3 regions of the Candidatus Pantoea multigeneris genome follow, and region 3 is predicted to be linked to each of the others. Evidence: riboswitches for the same ligand, from Rfam matches in the RefSeq annotation. Region 3 holds a riboswitch; each other region holds the start of a gene.
What was found. Region 3 has a riboswitch for thiamine pyrophosphate ahead of tenA (thiaminase II). Riboswitches for the same ligand answer to the same signal wherever they lie in the genome.
Positions count from the first base shown of each region.

Region 1: it holds a riboswitch for thiamine pyrophosphate, as region 3 does, so the genes downstream of both, thiC (phosphomethylpyrimidine synthase ThiC) here and tenA (thiaminase II) in region 3, are expected to answer to the same signal.
Region 2: it holds a riboswitch for thiamine pyrophosphate, as region 3 does, so the genes downstream of both, thiM (hydroxyethylthiazole kinase) here and tenA (thiaminase II) in region 3, are expected to answer to the same signal.

Region 1 is NZ_VWXF01000019.1:14,870-21,916, forward strand. Features, by position in the region: gene thiE (thiamine phosphate synthase) at 1-271, opposite strand, end outside; gene thiC (phosphomethylpyrimidine synthase ThiC) at 274-2,196, opposite strand; TPP riboswitch at 2,284-2,384, opposite strand; gene F3J40_RS24335 (Rsd/AlgQ family anti-sigma factor) at 2,488-2,994, opposite strand; gene nudC (NAD(+) diphosphatase) at 3,150-3,923, shown strand; gene hemE (uroporphyrinogen decarboxylase) at 3,964-5,031, shown strand; gene nfi (deoxyribonuclease V) at 5,037-5,705, shown strand; gene F3J40_RS24355 (YjaG family protein) at 5,759-6,349, shown strand; gene hupA (nucleoid-associated protein HU-alpha) at 6,538-6,810, shown strand; gene F3J40_RS24365 (DUF1481 domain-containing protein) at 6,877-7,047, shown strand, end outside.
Region 2 is NZ_VWXF01000006.1:12,840-19,886, forward strand. Features, by position in the region: gene baeR (envelope stress response regulator BaeR) at 1-508, shown strand, start outside; gene yegS (lipid kinase YegS) at 761-1,660, shown strand; gene thiD (bifunctional hydroxymethylpyrimidine kinase/phosphomethylpyrimidine kinase) at 1,692-2,492, opposite strand; gene thiM (hydroxyethylthiazole kinase) at 2,489-3,277, opposite strand; TPP riboswitch at 3,316-3,416, opposite strand; gene F3J40_RS14645 (hypothetical protein) at 3,615-7,047, shown strand, end outside.
Region 3 is NZ_VWXF01000004.1:120,060-127,106, forward strand. Features, by position in the region: gene kup (low affinity potassium transporter Kup) at 1-1,161, shown strand, start outside; gene F3J40_RS11390 (ABC transporter substrate-binding protein) at 1,206-2,138, opposite strand; gene F3J40_RS11395 (ABC transporter permease) at 2,160-2,924, opposite strand; gene F3J40_RS11400 (ABC transporter ATP-binding protein) at 2,924-3,679, opposite strand; gene tenA (thiaminase II) at 3,676-4,362, opposite strand; TPP riboswitch at 4,426-4,528, opposite strand; gene fhuE (ferric-rhodotorulic acid/ferric-coprogen receptor FhuE) at 4,622-6,817, opposite strand.

The DNA.
Region 1 (7,047 bases), on a different contig from region 3:
CGTCGAGATCTTCCTGCCCCAGATGGACACCATAAGCCTGGTGGCGCACCGCGAGCTGCCAGTAGTCATTGATAAACAGCCGTGCCTGATACTGTTTGCCCAATGCGATGGCTTCCCGGATCGCCGGTTCGACATCCTCATCCTGACGATCTTTCACGCGTAGCTGGATCGTGCGTACGCCAGCTTCTAGCAGGCGGGCGATCCATTCAACGCTGTCCACAACCGGATACAGTCCCAGGACTGGTGCGGTGGAGGGAAAAGGGGCACTCATACTTATTCCTCGTTTAGGGCATCGGCTGGGTGATACAGCTCGCTGCCGCGACTGCGAAACGCATCGGACATCCTTGCCATGCCAATTTCGATAGGTTTTGCCGCAGCTTCCTGCTGCGCTGCATATTCACGGACTTCCTGCGTAATCTTCATTGAGCAGAATTTGGGTCCACACATAGAGCAGAAATGTGCCACTTTGCCAGATTCTTGCGGCAGTGTTTCGTCATGATAGGCGCGGGCAGTGTGCGGGTCGAGTGCCAGATTAAACTGATCTTCCCAACGGAATTCAAAACGCGCTTTGGACATCGCGTTATCACGAATTTGCGCGCCCGGATGGCCTTTCGCCAAATCGGCGGCGTGGGCGGCAATTTTATAGGTGATCAGCCCTTGCTTCACATCCTCTTTATTCGGTAAACCCAGATGTTCTTTCGGGGTGACGTAACACAGCATGGCACAACCAAACCAGCCGATCATGGCGGCACCAATTCCTGAGGTGAAGTGATCGTAGCCAGGGGCTATGTCAGTGGTTAACGGGCCAAGGGTATAGAACGGCGCCTCATGGCAATGCTCAAGTTGTTCCGTCATATTGCGGCGGATCATCTGCATCGGCACATGTCCCGGCCCCTCGATCATCACCTGAACATCATACTCCCAGGCAATCTTTGTCAGCTCTCCAAGCGTATGCAGCTCGGCAAACTGTGCTTCGTCATTGGCATCCTGAATGGATCCAGGACGCAGGCCATCACCCAGTGATAGCGAAACATCATACGCCGCGCAGATTTCACAAATTTCGCGGAAATGCTGATAGAGGAAACTCTCTTTATGATGTGAAAGGCACCACTTCGCCATAATTGAGCCGCCACGAGAAACAATACCAGTCAGACGTTTGGCGGTCATTGGCACATAGCGCAGCAGGACTCCGGCATGAATAGTAAAGTAATCGACGCCCTGTTCAGCCTGTTCCAGCAGAGTATCGCGGAACACTTCCCAGTTAAGATCTTCCGCTACGCCGTTGACCTTTTCCAGCGCCTGATAAATCGGCACTGTACCAATAGGAACGGGGCTGTTACGCAAGATCCACTCTCGGGTTTCATGGATGTAGCGACCGGTTGAAAGGTCCATCACGGTATCCGCGCCCCAACGGGTTGACCACACCAGCTTTTCTACCTCTTCTTCAATGGAAGACGTGACGGCAGAGTTTCCGATGTTAGCGTTGACCTTAACCAGGAAATTGCGACCAATAATCATGGGCTCAGATTCGGGATGGTTAATGTTGGCGGGGATAATTGCACGTCCGGCGGCCACTTCCTCACGCACGAACTCAGCAGTGATATTCTCGGGGAGATGCGCACCGAAGCTGTGACCCGGATGCTGTTGCAGCAGCACTTCACCACGAATCCGTTCGCGACCCATATTTTCACGCAGCGCAATATATTCCATCTCCGGGGTGACGATGCCGAGGCGAGCGTAATGAAGCTGTGTCACGCAGCGTCCGGCTTTTGCCCGGCGAGGCTGTGGCAGATGTTCAAACCGCAAATGGTCTAAGCCATCATCGGCTAAGCGTTGTTGCGTGTAGACCGAGCTGATCTGCTCGAGAGTTTCACTGTCATCACGCTGTGTTATCCAGCGTGCGCGCAGCTTATGCAGTCCACGATGGACATCAATCTGCGCATCAGGATCGCCATAAGGCCCCGCGGTGTCATACACCGGCACTGCCTCGTTATCTTCAAACTGAGGCTCACTTTTACTGCCGCCGACCAGTGTCGGGCTGAGCTGAATCTCACGCATAGGCACGCGAATATCAGGCTGGCTACCGGTGATCCAGATACGTTTAGAGTTAGGGAAGGCCGATCCGCCTTTGAGTGAGTCGATAAATTCTTGCGCCTGGGCGCGCTGTTCACGGCGGTTTGTTTTCGATACAGACATAGCAATTTCCATCTAAAAGGGAAGTTTGCTTGTCCGGAGTCCGGAAGGAGTAACAGCAACAGCAGGCGATAAAGTGCCGCTGCACTGATGAATTTTACTCTTGTTCCCTTCGCAGGTATTAGCCTGATCAGGTTCCGCGGATCCCGAATTAACGGTCTCAGCCCCGGGGGGCACTCCGACAAGATAAAACGCTCAGGCCTTAGCGCTGAACGACTTCGCGTTGATACTGCAAAGCCCCTTCAGCATAAAAGGCCTTTTTAATAATAACAAGCATTTTACATTTGCTGTTTTTTAAGCTGGGCGTGCCATATCGTTTGCATTGGCAACCGGGGCACTTGCCAACTGATTATCCCAGGCCAACTGCACGAGCTTATCTTCCAGCGTAAAGCGGGCTTCCAGTACTTCTCCCACTTCTGAAAGTGCCTGCTGAAAAGTCATGCAGTTATCATCAGTAATCGACTGCTGCAGATGACCGTCATACAGCTGCATCAAATGTTCGGTGTTGCGTTCCAGCTGAGGATAAATTTGCGCAGCAGCAATCAATGGGCTGTCGCCTTGCATCTCACTGATGATGCGCTCATAAACACTGAAGTGGCCCGCTGAGAGGTAATCCACCAGCCCGTGACAGAAGCTATCCAGCGCTTGTTCATCCAGCGCCGTTAAGGACTCTTTATTGGGTTTAATACCGACAAGATGATAGTACGACACCAGTAACTGGCGGCGGGCTTCCAGCCACGCATCGACCAGTTCGTTACTGCCACCTACGCGATCGGTCAGGTCATTTAACTGGTTAAGCATTAGAGGCTCCGGATTGTTTATTTTCCCGATCATTGCAGAGTGCTGGCGCAGTGCTATCTGCTTGCCTGCAACCCAAAATAATTAGGGTATAGTGATTTACACACTAACATCAGGACTTCAGCGTCAACATACGACGCATAAGGATGACGATTTATATGCAACGTGAGATCTCAAGCGTAGACGCTGGATGGTGGGTTGTCAGCCAGGAAAACAAACTTTGGCTGCCGCATGGTGAGCTGCCGCAGGGGCCTGCAAGTGCATTCAATTTAGTGGGAAGTCTTGGCATGCCTATCGGCGAGTGGCAAGGCGAAACGGTATGGCTGGTGTGTGAATCCCGCCCTGACAATATGGCTTCAGCACGTCAGCTGATCAATGAAGATGTGAAACTGTTTCAGTTGGCGGGCCGTGGGGTGCAGCTGGCGGAGTTTTATCGTTCGCATCGCTGGTGTGGCTACTGTGGTCATGAAATGCACCATAGTAAGCGTGAGTTTGCCTGCCTGTGTAGTCACTGTCGTGAACGCTATTACCCACAGATCGCACCTTGTGTGATTGTGGCTATCCGGCGTGGGGATGAAATCCTGTTAGCCAATCACACTAACCATCGTAACAATGTTTATACCGTGCTGGCCGGCTTTGTCGAGGTGGGTGAGACGCTGGAACAAGCGGTGGCGCGCGAAGTGATGGAAGAGAGCAATGTGCAGGTAAAAAACGTGCGCTATGTTACCTCTCAGCCCTGGCCGTTCCCTCAATCACTGATGACGGCGTTTATGGCTGAATATGCCGGCGGCGATCTCAAAATTGATGGTAAAGAGCTACAGGATGCGGGCTGGTATCGCTTTGATCAACTCCCTCAGCTACCACCGCCAGGCACGGTTGCTCGCCGATTGATTGAAGATACTGTCGCCATCTGCCGCGCCGAGAGTTCATGAAAATGCTACACTGCGCGTCTGAGACAGAGAGAGCCCAAAAATGAGTGAACTGAAGAACGATCGTTATCTGCGTGCCCTGTTACGTCAGCCGGTGGATACCACCCCAGTATGGATGATGCGACAAGCAGGCCGCTATTTACCGGAATACAAAGCCACCCGCGCTGAAGCCGGTGATTTTATGTCGCTGTGCAAAAATGCTGAACTGGCCTGTGAGGTGACGCTGCAACCGCTGCGCCGCTTCCCACTGGATGCGGCAATCCTCTTCAGTGATATTCTCACCGTCCCCGATGCCATGGGGCTGGGACTCTATTTTGAAACGGGTGAAGGCCCACGCTTCGAGCGCCCAATTACTTGCCGCGCCGATGTTGACCGCCTCCCGGTCCCCGATCCTGAGCAGGAACTGGGCTATGTGATGAATGCCGTGCGCACGATCCGCCGTAATCTGAAAGGCGAAGTGCCACTGATTGGTTTCTCCGGTAGCCCGTGGACTTTGGCCACCTACATGGTTGAAGGCGGCAGCAGCAAAGCGTTCACGAAAATCAAAAAGATGATGTTTGCTGAACCCGCAACGCTGCATGCGCTGCTGGATAAACTGGCTGACAGCGTCATTCTGTACCTCAATGCCCAAATCCGTGCTGGCGCACAGTCAGTCATGATTTTTGATACCTGGGGCGGCGTGCTGTCAGGCCGTGATTACCGCGAATTTTCGCTGTACTACATGCATAAAATCGTCGACAGCTTGTTGCATGAAAATGACGGTCGCCGTGTACCGGTTACGCTGTTCACTAAAGGTGGCGGGCAGTGGCTGGAAGCGATGGCGGATACCGGCTGTGATGCATTAGGCCTGGACTGGACGACGGATATCGCCGATGCTCGCCGTCGCGTGGGCCACCGTGTGGCGCTGCAAGGCAACATGGACCCTTCAATGTTGTATGCTCCACCGGCGCGCATCGAAGAAGAGGTTGCCACTATTCTTGCTGGCTTCGGCAGCGGGGAAGGGCATGTATTCAACCTCGGACACGGTATTCACCTTGATGTGCCGCCGGAAAATGCCGGTGTGTTCATTGAGGCCGTGCATCGTTTGTCTAAGCCTTATCATCAGGCATAAACGTGGTGGATATCGCTGCCTTGCGAGCTGAGCAGATGCGTTGCGCTGCTCAGGTAGTACGGGAAGATGACTTTGACGTCCTGCCCCCACGCTGGATCGGTGGGGCTGATGTCGGTTTCGAGCAGGGCGGCGAAATTACACGTGCAGCGTTGGTTATTTTAGAATATCCCTCGCTGCGGCTGGTTGAGTATCAGGTGGCACGTATTGCCACCACCCTGCCATACATCCCTGGCTTTCTTTCCTTCCGTGAATATCCCGCATTATTAGCCGCATGGTCTCAGCTACAGCAGAAGCCCGACCTCCTGTTTGTGGATGGTCATGGCATTGCACATCCACGCCGGCTCGGTGTTGCAGCGCATTTTGGCTTGATGGTGGATGTGCCCACGATTGGTGTCGCTAAAAAGCGGCTATGTGGCCGCTGCGATGAGCTTGAGTCAACAGTCGGGGCCTGTGTTCCACTGCATGATAAAGGCGAACAGATTGGCTGGGTGTGGCGCAGCAAAGCCCGCTGCAACCCTTTGTTTATCTCGACGGGGCATCGGGTCAGCCAAAATAGTGCGCTTTACTGGACACAAAATGTCACCCAAGGTTATCGTCTTCCGGAACCTACCCGCTGGGCAGATGCTGTTGCCTCGCAACGTCCTGCATTTCAACGCTGGCAACACGCGCTTTAACGCAGGCTTTGCGGTACACTGCCGCCAGAGAAATATAGTGAAGAGCATTCGCCATGTTACAAAACCCTGTTCATTTACGCCTTGCAAAGCTGGAAAGCTGGCAACATGTGACTTTTATGGCTTGCCTGTGCGAGCGCATGTTCCCTAATTACTGGGCTTTTTGTCAGCAAACGGAATTCGCTGACCCGGCACTTTATCGCCGCATCCTTGATTTAATCTGGGAATCGCTGACGGTTAAAGATGCCAAGATTAATTTTGATAGCCAGCTTGAGAAGCTGGAGTCAGCCATCCCTGATGGTGATGATTTTGATGTGTACGGTGTCTACCCAGCCATTGATGCTTGTGTCGCATTGAGTGAGTTAGTTCATGCGCAGCTCAGCGGTGAAACCCTGGAACATGCCATTGAGGTCAGCCGGACGTCAGTGACCACTGTCGCAATCCTGGAAATGACGCAGGCTGGGCGCGAAATGAGCGATGAAGAGCTGCGGGAAAACCAGGCTGTGATCGACGAATGGGACCAGCAATGGGAGATTTTCCGCCTGCTCGCAGAGTGCGAAGAACGCGACCTGGAATTGATTAAAGGGTTACGTTCAGACCTGCGAGAAGATGGAATCAGTAACATCGGTATAAATTTCCACCAGTAAGGCGAGAAAACGTGACTTCAGGCCCGAATTACCGCGCCTGGAGGCTTCACATTGGCCCCCTGTCTGGTCTACATTTGGGGGGCTGAAAATTGTGGCTATCGGTGCGTGCAGGCTGAAGGGTGCCAGAATATGGCGTTTCACTCGCACTCGTTGCTTAGCAAGCGATAAATACACTTTAAGGATAACATATGAACAAGACTCAACTGATTGATGTGATCGCGGATAAAGCGGACCTGTCAAAAACCCAGGCTAAAGCAGCACTGGAATCAACTCTGGCTGCGATCACTGAGTCTCTTAAAGAGGGTGATGCTGTACAACTGGTTGGTTTTGGTACTTTTAAAGTGAACCACCGCGCTGAGCGTACCGGTCGCAACCCGCAGACTGGTAAAGAGATCAAAATCGCAGCGGCTAACGTACCAGCATTCGTTTCAGGTAAAGCCCTGAAAGACGCTGTTAAATAAGCCACCCGCTGGGTTAGGTTATTTATGGGGGCGGTTTTCGCCCCTTTTGTATTTTAAGGGGCTGCTATGCTAACTCGAGCAACTCAGCGCTATTTTCCCCTGCTTTTCTCCTTGTTACTCACGGCCTGTAGTTCTCACCCGAAAATACCTCCTTTCACCGCCAGCGGATATTTAGCCGATCGTGGAACCGTGCGTATCTGGCGTCTGAACGATGACGACCAAAGTATTCATTTGCGC
Region 2 (7,047 bases), on a different contig from region 3:
GTCGTTGTGTCGTGAAATCCGCCGTTTCTCTGAATTACCCATCATTATGGTGACCGCACGCACCGAAGAGATTGATCGTCTGTTGGGGCTGGAAATTGGTGCCGATGACTACATCTGCAAGCCATTTAGCCCGCGAGAAGTGGTCGCACGCGTGCGCACCATTATGCGTCGGGTAAAACGCAATCCAGAAGAACCGCACAAGTCTTCACTGCTGCGCGTAGATGAAGGTCGATTCTTTGCCAGCTGGCGCGATCAACCGCTGGATCTCACGCCTGCCGAGTTCCGGCTGCTGAAAACGTTGTCACTGGAACCGGGTAAGGTGTTCTCACGCGAGCAGTTACTCAACCATCTCTACGATGACTACCGGGTAGTGACCGATCGCACCATCGACAGCCACATTAAAAATCTGCGCCGCAAGCTGGAGCAGCTGGATACCGATCAGCCGTTTATTCGCGCGGTTTATGGCATGGGCTATCGCTGGGAAGCGGATATTTGTCAGCTTGTTTAGCGGAAATTGTGAATAGTTGCACATTTTCTGCTGTTTTATTGCTGAAGTCCGATCGCGATCACAGACCCCGCCGGGCGGGTTGATTAGACTCGCCCCTGCTGAAAACAAGCAATAACAAAACAGCTTCCGTACCAGGAACTACCTCATTCACCCGCTCGGCTCCCCCGGGCGGGTTTTTCTTTTGTCTCAATTCAATCCCCCTCCCGCTGTGCTATAACTGCCTCAGTCAATGCGCATTTAAGGGAAAGGACAATGGACAACACACCACAAGCTGTACTGATTCTGAATGGCAAGGGTGCCGGTAATGAAGCGCTGCGCAGTGCTGTAGGCCTGTTGCGTGATGAAGGTGCGCAACTGGCTGTGCGTGTCACCTGGGAACAGGGAGACGGAAAACGCTATGTCGAAGAAGCGGTATCACTCGGTGCTGCCACGGTCATTGCTGGCGGTGGAGACGGCACCATCAATGAAATTGCCACCGCGTTAGCCGCACTTCCCGCAGACAAGCGCCCGGCGTTGGGTATTCTTCCCCTTGGCACAGCGAACGATTTTGCCACCAGTGCCGGTATTCCCGCAGAAATGGAACCTGCCCTGCGTCTCGCTTTACAAGGTCGTGCAGTGGCGGTGGATCTGGCTCGGGTTAATCAGGATCGCTATTTTATTAATATGGCCACCGGTGGCTTCGGGACGCGTATCACCACCGAAACGCCAGAAAAACTCAAGGCAGCCCTGGGAGGCGTCTCCTACTTTATCCATGGCCTGATGCGCATGGATACGCTGAAACCCGACAGCTGTGAGATCGAGGGGGATGATTTTCACTGGCAAGGTGATGCCCTGGTGATTGGCATTGGCAATGGCCAACAGGCCGGAGGCGGTCAACGTCTTTGCCCGCAGGCGCGTATCAATGATGGTCTGCTTGAGCTGAGTATCGTCACGGCACAGGAAGTATTGCCTACCCTGCTGCATTCCCTGACCAGCAATGAAGAAAACCCCAATGTCGTTGCCGCCCGGCTACGTAAACTGACGATCCGCTCACCCCATGAAATGACGTTTAACCTCGATGGTGAGCCACTGAGCGGGCGCGAATTTACGCTTGAAGTGATGCCAGATGCAGTGAGTTGCCGCTTGCCACCTCACTGCCCTTTACTGGCGTAAGGTCGCAAGCCGCGCAAATCACCTCAGGGGGTTACCACCACTGATGGAAATGGTGAACGGGGCCAATGCCATGGCCGACTTCCAGTGAGTCGGCCTGCATTAACGCCTGCTGCAACCAGGCTTTAGCTTCAGCCACGGTCTGCGCCCAGTCGTTATGACGCGGACGCAACGCCGCCAGGGCCGCAGACAAGGTACAGCCCGTGCCGTGCGTGTTGCGAGTATTGACGCGCGGTGCAGTGAAACGCTGGGAGCCTGCCGCAGTAATCAACCAGTCAGGGCTTTCACCGTCGCTTAAATGGCCCCCTTTCATCAGCACTGCCTCACAACCCAGCGCGATTAATGCTTCTCCCTGTGCCAACATCTCCTGCTCATTACGCGCATGCTCAGTGCCCAGCAGCGTGGCGGCTTCAGGAAGATTAGGGGTAATCAGCGAGACCTGCGGTAATAACAGCTCGCGCACGGCGGCAACCGCATCGGGTGAGAGCAGTGGATCGCCACTTTTTGCCACCATGACGGTGTCCAGTACCACGAATGGCAGGCGGACTTTTTTCAGCCGTTCGGCAACCACCTCAACAATCGCGGTTTCTGACAACATGCCAATTTTAGCGCTATCAATACGCACATCATCCAGCACCGAATCCAGCTGTGCTGCCACAAAGTCAGGTTCAATGCGGTAGACCGACTGCACTCCACGGGTATTCTGCGCCACCAGCGCCGTGATGACGCTGGTGCCATAGGCACCCAGTGCAGAAAAAGCTTTTAGATCGGCCTGAATGCCAGCCCCACCGCTGGGATCGGTGCCGGCAATCGTCAAGGCATTAATACGCTTCATTGTGCTTCCTCTACATTCAGTGACCACAAGCCATCCAGCAACGCCACGGCAAAACTGCCCGGCCCCTGACTACGAGAGGCAGCCACTTCCGCCGCACGGGCGACCATGGCACAGGCGCTGGCAACATGCTGTAAGCGATCGCCAGGTAGTGCGCAGCATGCGGCCACCACGGCCGACAGGGCACAGCCAGTGCCCACCACGCGCGTCAGAATCGCATCACCCCCCGGTACCGCCAGCGTACGGGTGCCATCGGTGATGTAATCAACCTCCCCTGTGACGGCGACAACAGTGCTAAAGCGTGTTGCCAACTCCTGCGCGGCCTCAATAGCCAGGTCAGAAGTGTGCAGGCTGTCAACGCCACGTCCACCGCTTTGTTGCTGGGCCAACGCCAGAATCTCAGAAGCATTGCCGCGAATAGCCGCAGGCTTAGCTGCCAAAATCTGCTGGCAAAACGCAGTACGTAAGCTCAATGCCCCCACCGCTACCGGGTCAAGTACCCAGGGTGTACCCGCTTGATCGGCTGAGACTATCGCTCGCTGCATCGCATCACGGCGATCCACCGTCAGCGTCCCGACATTGATCAGAAGTGCACTGGCAACAGCACTGAATTGTGCGGCTTCCTCAGCGTCAATCACCATGGCAGGCGCAGCCCCGAGAGCAAGCAGCACGTTAGCAGTAAACGTCTGGACCACATCATTGGTCATACAGTGCACTAAAGGTGCCTGCTGGCGTAACAACACGAGCGTTTGCGCGAGTTGCGCAGAGGAAAGCGGGGTATGCGACACGGTAATCAGGCTCCTGACCAGAGGCAGGAAGAGAGATGCGGACAGGCATCTGACTTCCCTCCGCTGGCATTATCCAGTTCAGGTTCAACGGGTGTTTCTCAGCAGCTTCCCAAAAGAGGCTGCACCCCGAGTCAAATTCACAGCCAGCAGCATAAGGTAAGGACAAGGCGTCGCGCAAGTCATCAGCCTGATTCGCATCAACCCTTACCGCTATATGCGGTAAAAAATCAGTAAACACTGCTGCGCAAAAAATGAACCTCTGATCTTTTTTTATAACAAAATAACTGAAATAAAATTGATGAATGCAGATTAAGTCATATAACTCAGGAGAACAATTGTGAAAATTTCTGATGTGAGCAGCGCACCATTTTTTGAAAATGAAATAAAATTCACAAAAAAGCACCCTGAAAATTACCCGGACAATGAATTTAACCACCCCTCTGATTTTAACAACCTGCGGAAGAAAAGATCCCCCGCACCCGGCTTATCACATATCATTAAATTTACATTTAATGATGGAGATTCAGTCAACATAAACTCAACACATCCTCGGAGTAATTCAACTGAAGATGTAAATTTCATCTTCAGATTTTTTAGAACAATATCAGAAAATAAATGGAAAGAGCTGCATGCCCCAGTGGTTATGTTAAAAAACATACGTCGATCCGGTAATCTATTGCAGGATATAAAAAAATCCATTGGTGGTGAATTACATTTCAATACTTCCGTGACGTTTAAATTAAGCAGAAGGGAAATATTTCATGGCTGTGTTAAATTTCTTGACGAGCAAGAAAAAACATTCATAAAAAAGAGAAATATTACCGATGCATTTTATAAAAAGTATTCCTATATCAAAAGAGATGAAACTAATGTTATTAAAAACATATATTACGGCGATTACTTAAAAAAAACCTCCATGTTAAACGTGAGATCTTTCACTCAACTACCAGACCCAATTAAAAAGAGCTTTGACTCCATTAGCGATAATATATTGTTACATGGTAAATTTAGCACCGCTACCCCAGGAAACACGACAACGATTTTACACCATGAAAAAAAATCCATGCTGTCTGTAATGCTAAATCATATAGCATACCAAATAAAATTAAGCCGAGATAAAATCCATAGCACTAGATCCTTAATCGAAGTGCAACAGGAGCAAGTAAAAATTGACCATCTTATAGGATATCAACTCGAGGTTATGACTGAGTTATATGTATCACACATAGAGGAAAGGAAAAAAATTAATAAACCTGATGCTTTATACCTCATGGATAAACTTGCTGTAACGCACTATATTGGGCTGATTGGGCAAATTGAAAAATTTCGCAATGAAATTATAAAAGGAATTATTGACGTTATATTTTCCGATAAAACAAATTACCTTTCATCATTAAGTAAAATTCAAAAATTCAATCAACGTGAATCCTGGCAGAAAACATTTCTTGGCGACGGCTTTATTCATGCATTAAGTTATATATTAGAAGTAGATGCATTACATGGCTACTCCAATCAGGTCAATATTAAAATGATAAACAAATCAACCCTGAAGAAAATACGTAACATTAATGATGAAAACTACAATCGAACAAGCCACTATGATGGTGAAATTTATAAAAAAATAAAAAAATGGTCACAAGAAAACAAAATAACCAAAGAAATGAACAACATCCAACAGCATTTGACCTTCGTGGATATAAAGAATTCATCTCCGGAGATTTTTAACTGGAAAATTAAATTCTCTAATTACTTAAATGAAATGATCTCCTTGGCTGAAAAAGAAAAAAACAAATCTTACTTCGATGACACCAATAAAAAACTGAATAGCGAATCTCTTATTTACATTATTATTAACAAGAGAATGACGCGATCTGAAATGTTTATTAAACGTCTATTCCCCTTCAGCGATTATGCGGAGATAAAATGGGAGAATGCAAATAACTTTTCCGATGCAAAAAAATCCATACGAATAACATTTGCGGAAGCGGTTGCTTTTTATCGGAAATGGAACCCTACAGATAGCGACATGAATGCATTGATATTGGATAAAGACATTCGTGAGCTCATTGAAGAAATATCAATCAAAACCAGTAACTGGGAGCAGAATCTCATCGCTCAGGTTGACAACTTAAAATATGATGCCAGTTATCTTATTGGTTCATATGGCAGATTAAACAAGCGGATCGATGAACTAAAAAACATCAGTAATATCGACCATTACACTAAAACCTACAATATCCATATCAGTCAGTCAGAAAAACAGAAATTATCTGACTTTTTCAATGGAAGATCCCAGGGGTATCTGGTAGGGATCAATGATAATCCTGTAGGTGAACATGTTCCGCATAGTATAATCTGTATTCCTTTGAGAAAAGGAAACGGTAGTCACGATGGATTTGAAAGTTTGCTCGTCAGCCTGGAGCAGCAAGAAATAGTACGCCTGCCCGCGCTTCTGGGTCCAGAACGTAAATATATCTCAACAAAAAGCCATATCAGTATTGATGATAATGTCAGAAAAGATTATCTGGATAGCTTAGAAAGTCGTAAAGCTATGCATGAAAAAGGCTATAGAGATATCTCCAGAGAGGTTGAAAATCTGAGGAATTTCCTGCAAGAAGAATTATCCCCCCGCTATATACCAGACAAGAACAGTGACTATCTTACGCATGTAAAAATGACATTTATTGATGTTGACGGTCCAGCCGGCCCTGCTACCAAAATCTATCGGCTCTATGAGAGTGACGCATTAAAATTCACTAACTTCTCTTTATCTACACATCCAGACAAACACAAGCTAAAGATAATCAATAACATTATTGAAAATAAAAATACACGCCTAAAGGATGAAATTGATGACTTTATTTTTACGGCAGATGATAAATGGTTCTCCTGGGATGAGAGAGAGATTAGAAACACCAAAGAGTGGATGGATGTATTCATCATACTATTTTCTATTGGATCAGTATTATTTCCCACACCTAATTTATCGATGGGGAGTAAATTCTTCCTTAAATACCTTCCATTTACGCTAGTAGACCTGCTCGCTAACGTTAACAGCGCACTGCTGGGAAAAAGCCTGGCAAGTAATTATGATGAACTTAAAAATTCTAATGACGATTTATATAAAAGTATTTTCTACTGGGGAGCAGCTACATTTTCCAGTGCTGCAATAAGCATTGCAACGCCGCTCCCTAAGCACACTTATACGTCAAACAGAAAAGCATTTATTCGTTCTCTTCATCAGGATATTATTGCCGATGCAAGATTTGCCGTCAGTCAGGACATGGACTATCTGGTCGCTCGTTTATATGGCGACATATCCTATGCGCGATCTTTAAAATCACTATCAAAAAATGCACCAGCCGATATAAAATCGCTACTTAACGACATGGTAGAATATTCATTTTTACAAACTCACGAGTTAATAGATGATGATATACGCATTACTCAGACTTTAAAAAATAATATTTTTTCATCTGAAATCGCAATCAATCAAAAATTATCGCTCATTGAAAATAAAATCAACAACTTATTGACACCACTACAAAGCATTGCAACGGACATCAACCTTCTTAATGACGAGCTTGTCAGAATGTATGAATACGCAAATGAGGCTAAAAAGCGCTTTACGGCAACAGAAGATAGATTTCTCCAACTCTCCGATCTCATTTCACTCATGCCGGGGGTAAGAAAAAGGGTAGTAGAAACAAGAGATGTGCTTTCAAGCACCATTCAACAGTTTCATGCCATCTCTGCAAACCCCAGCATTG
Region 3 (7,047 bases):
CATCTGGGGAAAAAACCGATACGTCTGGCGTGGATAGTGCTGGTGATGCCGGCGCTGGTGATTAACTACTTTGGACAGGGCGCGCTGGTATTAGCGCAACCCGAAGCGGTGCAAAACCCGTTCTATATCCTGGCGCCGGGTTGGGGGCAAATCCCCCTGATTGTGCTGGCGACGCTGGCGACAGTTATTGCGGCTCAGTCGGTGATCAGTGGCGTGTATACACTGACGCACCAGGCGATTCGCCAGGGCTTTTTGCCGCCAGTACGCATTATTTATACTTCGTCTACCGAATCCGGGCAGATCTATATTCCGGTGGTGAACTGGCTGTTGTTTGTCGCCGTGGCGGTTATCGTGTTGGCATTCCGCCAGTCTTCAGCGCTCTCATCGGCCTATGGCATCGTTGTTACCGGTACGATGGTGTTGACCGCGTGCCTCGTGTGCATTGTGGCGTTTAAAAACTGGCACTGGCCTTTGCCTGCGGTGCTGGCTTGCCTCGCTGTGATGCTGTTGGTGGATGTCACCCTGTTTAGCGCCAATCTGATGAAACTGCTCTCCGGCGGCTGGGTACCGGTGCTGCTGGCGTTTACCATGTTACTGTTTATGTGGATCTGGAGCAGTGAGCGTATCCGCCTGATCCGCCGTCTTGACAATGACCCCGTAGGCTTAAAAGCGATGATTCAGTCGCTGGAAGCCAATCCACCTCAGCGTGTGGCAGGCACCGCCATCTTCCTGGCGCGTAAAGAGTATGAAATCCCGCAGGCGCTACTGCATAACCTGAAACACAACCGGGTGTTACATGCGCGTACTGTGCTGCTGCACATCCGCACCGTTGATACGCCGCGTGTATACAACCAGCAGCGCCTGAGCATGCAGCAACTTTCACCCACTTTCTGGCAGGTGACGGCGGCTTATGGCTGGCACGAAGTCCCCTCAATGCAAGAAATTCTGCATTTATGCGGCATGGAAGGCTTTGGCTGTTCAGTTAACGAAGCCTCATTCTTTACTTCCCATGACACGCTGGTGATGAAAAAGCGCAAGGGGCTGGCGCGAATCAAAGGTGGGATCTTCCATTTCTTCCAGCGAAATGCTTTGCGGGTTCACGAGCAGTTCCGCATCCCGCCTAACCGGGTGATCGAGTTAGGTGGACAGAAAGAGTTTTAACCTGGAGCGGCAGGAAACGCGACGGCGTTTCCTGCACGGATGCCTTACTCAGGCTCGACGGCGTAGCTGTCTACCGGCGTGATTTTTTTGATCAGCTTGTTATCAAACAGGAATTTTTCGTACGCGTCGTAGCGGGCTTTGTCCAGCTTCGCCGGGTCGCGTGCAAACAGCGGCAGTGATGCCATCCATGCCTGATGATTGAAGTCGGTATTCAGTTCCGGGTGCGCGGCGGCAAACGCTTTCCAACTCTCTTCCGGATGCGCGTGCAGATAGTCACTGCCTTTTTTCAGCGCGGCGAGGAATTTCTTAATCCGTGGGTCGTTCACTTCGTCGCGGTTAGCAACGATGATCAGCTCATCGTAAGCAGGCACGCCATAATCTTCCACGTTGAACACCACTGGTTTTGCCCCCTGCATTTTCATCTCCAGCGCTTCAATATTGCGATAACCGCCAATCACGGCATCAACTTTGTGCGTCAACAGGGCGCTGGTGAGCTGGAAGTTAACATTGACCAGTTTGACCTCTTTGCCACTGACACCGTCGTGGGCCAGCATGGTGTTCAGCGTGGCTTGTTCAATCCCGCTGACGGAGAAACCGATGGTCTTACCTTTCAGTTCCGCCGGAGATTTAACCTTAGGATCGAGGGTAATTACCGTGTTCAGCGGCGTGTTGATTAACGTGCCCACGCGCACCAGCGGCAAACCTTCATCGGCGAAGAAGTGCAACTGCGGCTGGTAGGTGATGGCTAAATCAGCCTGTTTCGCCGCCACCAAGCGCGGTGGCAGTGAAGGATCGGAAGGTGGAACGATTTTCACGTCCAGCCCTTCTGCTTTGAAGGCACCGATCTGCTCTGCCACCATAATCGGCGCATGATCCGGGTTAACATACCAGTCGAGCATCAGTGTCAGTTTTTCCGCCGCATGCGCCTGGCTAATGCAGGCGGCTAACAGTAAGGTGGTCGCCGTTTTCTTGAACATGGTCTTTCCTTGGTAAAATTTTTAATGTGTATCCGGTGCCCAGCTAATCAGGCGGCGGAGCAGGGTATCGATCGCCACCCACAGCGCGATGGTCATCAAAATCAAAATAAACAGTGCAGCAAAGCATAAATCGCTCTGCATTCGGGCGTTGGCGTTCATCATGACGTAGCCCAGCCCCTCGGCTGATCCTACCCATTCGCCAATGATCGCCCCAATCGGTGCCACGGCGGCCGCCATGCGCAGTCCGGTGCCGAAGGCAGGCAAAGCGGCCATCAGCCGCACATGGCGCAGCTGCGCCCAGCCCGAAGCGCGCATGGTGCGAGCCAGATCAAGGTAGTCATTGCTGACGCGGCGCAGGCCGTCATAGAAAGCGGAAGTGACAGGAAAGAAAATCACCAGCACGGCCATAACCACCTTGGCACTCATGCCAAAGCCAAACCACAACACCAGCAGCGGGGCTAAGGCGAAAACCGGAATGGCCTGACTGGTGAGCACCATGGGCATCACCCAACGCTGCAAGCGCGGTGAAAACACCATACACAGCGCCAGCACACTGCCCAGCAACACACCGCACACCAGGCCGCTGAGAATTTCCATCGCGGTGACCAGCGTATGGTCGGCCAGATAATCCCGGTTCTGCCACAAGGCTTCGACCACGGCAGCAGGATTGGGCAAGAGAAAACGAGGAACGCCGCTCATCGTGACCAGCGTCCACAGCAGCAGTAAACCCGCAAAGACCACAGCCCCGCGCCAGAGGCGGTTCAGGCGAGAATCGGTTCTCTCCATTATTCGGCTCCTCGCAGAAGTTGTTGGGCTAACGCCCCCTGGCTGCGGAGCAGTTCAGGATCATCTAAGGCGCGCGGCGGTGTTCCTGCCAGCGTGTGTGAGGTGTCCAGTCCGGCAGGATGCGGTGACAGCACCAACAACTGGTGCGCCAGGCGACAGGCTTCCACCGGATCGTGAGTGATGAGCAGCACGGTGTGATCCTGTAGCAGTTCAGCGGCCAGGTTCTGTACCCGTGCGCGGGTTATCGCATCAAGGGCGGAGAAGGGCTCATCCATCAGGACAATGGGCTGACGTTCATACAGGGTACGGGCAATCGCGGCCCGCTGGCGCATCCCTCCTGAAAGCGTGTCCGGACGGGCATCACGCTGATCCTGCAAACCGACGCGTTCGAGCAGATGCAATGCCCAGTCGTGGTCCGGTTGCTCGCCACGCAGGCGCGCACCCAGCATCACGTTTTGTTGCACGCTCAGCCACGGGTAGAGCAGATCCTTTTGGCCCATCCACGCAATTCTGCCGCTGATGGGTAGCCCATCGCTGCCCATGACACTGCCGGATGTGGCTTGTGCCAGCCCGGCGATGATCCTGAGCAGGCTGGTTTTGCCCGCCCCGCTGGCCCCCAGCAGGGCGACGATTTGCCCGCTGGCAATATCGACACTCAACCGTTCGAAAATGGTGCGCTGACCGAAGCGTAAACAGAGATCGCGTACGGCGATACCCGGTGGCACTTGGGTGCGATTAAACGGTGGATTTCTCATTGCGCCGGTGCATCCAACCCCATTTGCCAGAAAGCCGCTTCGAGCCGGGTTGCAGTGTTAAAAATGGTGTTAAGTTCGGCCAGACGGCTCTCTCCCCCGCGCTGATGAGCCACTTTCTCCAGCAGATCAAGGGATGACTGCACGCCACGCAGATAAGCCTGATCGCCGTAGTTGCGGATCCAGTCAGCATACGGATTGCCTTCCAGCACCGTATTAGGGTCATTCAGCAGGCGTAAGCCAATTTCGGCATAACCGGCAACGCAAGGCATTAATGCCGCGAGCAGATCCAGTGCATCACCACGATGACCAATATCCAGCACATAGCGCGTGTAGTTCATGGTTTCAGCCGCTTCCTCCACCTGTTCCATCTTGCTTTCATTTAGCCCCCACTGCTGGCAATAAGCCACGTGCAGTGGCAGTTCATTCACGATGGCATTGAGGGAAGTTGTCGCCGCACGCATTTCCGGCAAGGTGGAGAATTTACTGACCAGCAGCGCATAAGCGCGGGCAAAGTGGATCAGGAACAGATAGTCCTGGGTCAGATAGTGGCGGAAAGCATGATGTGGCAGGGTGCCTGTACCGAGTTGCTGGACGAAATCATGACAGACATAGGATTGCCAGACGGAGCCAGCATTGCGGCGTAACTGACCATACAGGCCAGCATCAAACTGAGGAAGAAACATTGGACCTCCATTCGCTTTCAGGAGATCCGGGCATCCGGAGGTAAGAACAGGCAGTTGCACGTAGCAGGATTGCCGACCCGTCCCTTCGCTGGCATGACCCAGATCAGGTTCAAAGGGTTCGGTTTGCACCATCTCAGCCCATCACTGGACACCCCTCGGAGAGGCATTTTTTATACGTGATTCAGCGGGCGATTACAATCACCGGCAAGAGAAAAGCCGGGATTGAAAACCCCCGCAAAAAGCGGGGGTTTGAGCGGCATCAGAAGTGATAAGAGAGGCTGACGGAGTAGTTAAACGGCTGACCGTAGACCAGGTCATCATCCATGGAGGTGTAGTAACCACGATCAAACAGGTTTTGCAGGTTGGCCTGCACGGAAAGCTGTTTAGTCACGTCATAGCGTGCAAACAGATTAACCAGCGGGTAGCTGCCCTGATAGTAACGTTTGGTTGAGCCATCAACATAGGTCGCATCTTTATACACGCGGTTTTGCCAGTTTACGCCTCCGCCGACGGTGAGTTCCGGCAGCATTGGCAGGTTATAACTGGTGAACAGCTTGATCTCGGTTTCCGGCATATCACTGTTCAGGCGTGCGCCGGTATTGTCACGAGCCACGTAACGGCTGATGCCAAACGTCATTTTCAGGTTGTCAGTGACGGCACCATTCAGTTCAAACTCGGCCCCTTTACTGACGGTGCCGTTGGCGGTGGTATAGGCTTGTTCGCTGGAGCTATTCACGAACACACCATCCAGCGCCTGGGCGACGTTGCTTTGTTCCAGACGGAATACCGCCAGCGTTGCGGTGAGTTTGCCGTTGTACCAGTCTGATTTCAGGCCGGTTTCATAGTTTTTCCCGGTAACCGGTGAAAGATAATGGCCGTTGGCATCGCGATAGGTTTGCGGCTGGAAGATGGAGGTATAGCTGGCGTAGGCGGACCATGTGTCATTAATGTCATACACCAGGCCACCATACGGCGTGGTGTTATATTTGGTGACGTTACCGCTGCTACCGTGTGTGCTCCATTGGGTATAGCGTGCGCCAATGATCAACGAGAGCGGATCGGCCAGGGAGAAACGGGCGGCGGTATACATGGATTTCTGTCGCACGATATCATCAGAGTCCAGATACCAGTCGCCCCATGACGGTTCAGCCACGTCACCGTTCCAGTTGTTGATGTCTGGCATGGTGGTGTCACCGAAGTCACCATTTGAACTGTAATAGCGGTTGTGCTGGCGGCTGAAGCTGAGTCCTGCCAGCAGTTGGTGTTGGCGACCAAACAGCTCAATCGGGCCACTGGTAAAGGTATCTACAGAATCCAGATTACGTTTGCCCTGGTCCTTACTGCCAAAGGCGGATAAACCAAGGCCGGTTTGCGCATCGGCAAAATCTTCAAGGTAAATCAGTTTGTCATTCACGGTCGCCTGGGCATGGGTAGCATTGAGACGGAATACCCAGCCGTTGTCGAATTTCTGGTCGAGGTTAACAAAGACCTTGTGTGAGCTGAGGTCGTAATGTGTCCAGTCCGCTGAAGGGTTGGTACTGCGGGCAAAGTGGGTTGGTGCGCCGTTGCTGTACCAAATAGGCAGCCCGCCCCAGGTTGGGTTCGCGGTCTGGCTCTCCTGGAAGTCATAGCCCAATGAGAGCGTCGTGCTGTCGGTCAGGTCCGCATCGACCACGCCATACAGGAACTCTTTGCGCTTGTGGTAGCGGTCTAACCAACTGTCCTGATCCTGATAACCCGCCACTACGCGGCCACGCACCGACCCCGTGCTGTTGAGGGGACCGGACAGGTCGGCAACATAGCGTTGATTGTTCCAGCTACCATAACTGGCATAGAGATCGCCGGTGAAGGTTTTGCTATCGGCACGTTTGCGCACCATATTGACCGACGCGCCTGGACTGCCCGATCCGCTCATCAGGCCATTGGCACCCCGCACAACCTCAATTTTGTCATAAATAGCCGAGTCTTCTGCGGCGTCGCCGAGGTTCCAGGTATCACTGACCGAAGTTGGGATATCGTCGTAGCTGTAGCTGGTGATCTGATAGCCGCGAGAGTAGTAGCTCGAACGCTCGCTGTCATACAGGCTGGCCGAGATACCGGTGGTATTCGTGAGAACATCGCCAACCGTCTGCAACTGCTGATCTTTCATGCGCTGCTGTGTCACGACCGTCACAGATTGCGGTACATCTCGTGGTGCCAGTAGCAGCTTTGTACCTGCACGCGTGACCTGCTCGGTGTAATCCTTTTTATCGCTGTCATCACTGCCCGCGACGCTGGCATCGACCACCAGATCCTGCGAAGTTGCTGCTGTGGTGGTGGCTGTGCTACTTGCTGCCAATGCTGCCAGCGGATTGAACAGCGCATTGACAGAAAGGGCTAATAAAGACCACTTGAAGCTTGTTTTGACACCGGTGGTTTGCAGACCGGTGCCGGTTTCCCTGCTTTTGAAAGACATATTCACTTCCCTAAAAGGAATGTAGGTTTTATGGCGTGATGCCGACCAGGTATGGGTTTTCCTGCCAACTATTGCATGTTACCCACAACCGGTATCGTTCTCTTATGAGAATCGCAATGATAATAATTAGCCTTTGAGTCGTCGCGACATTAGTGCAGGCAAGGTGTAACAAAAATTGACGAAAATGCGCTGGGGGCATGTCGATTTACTTACTGGTTGATAATACGTAT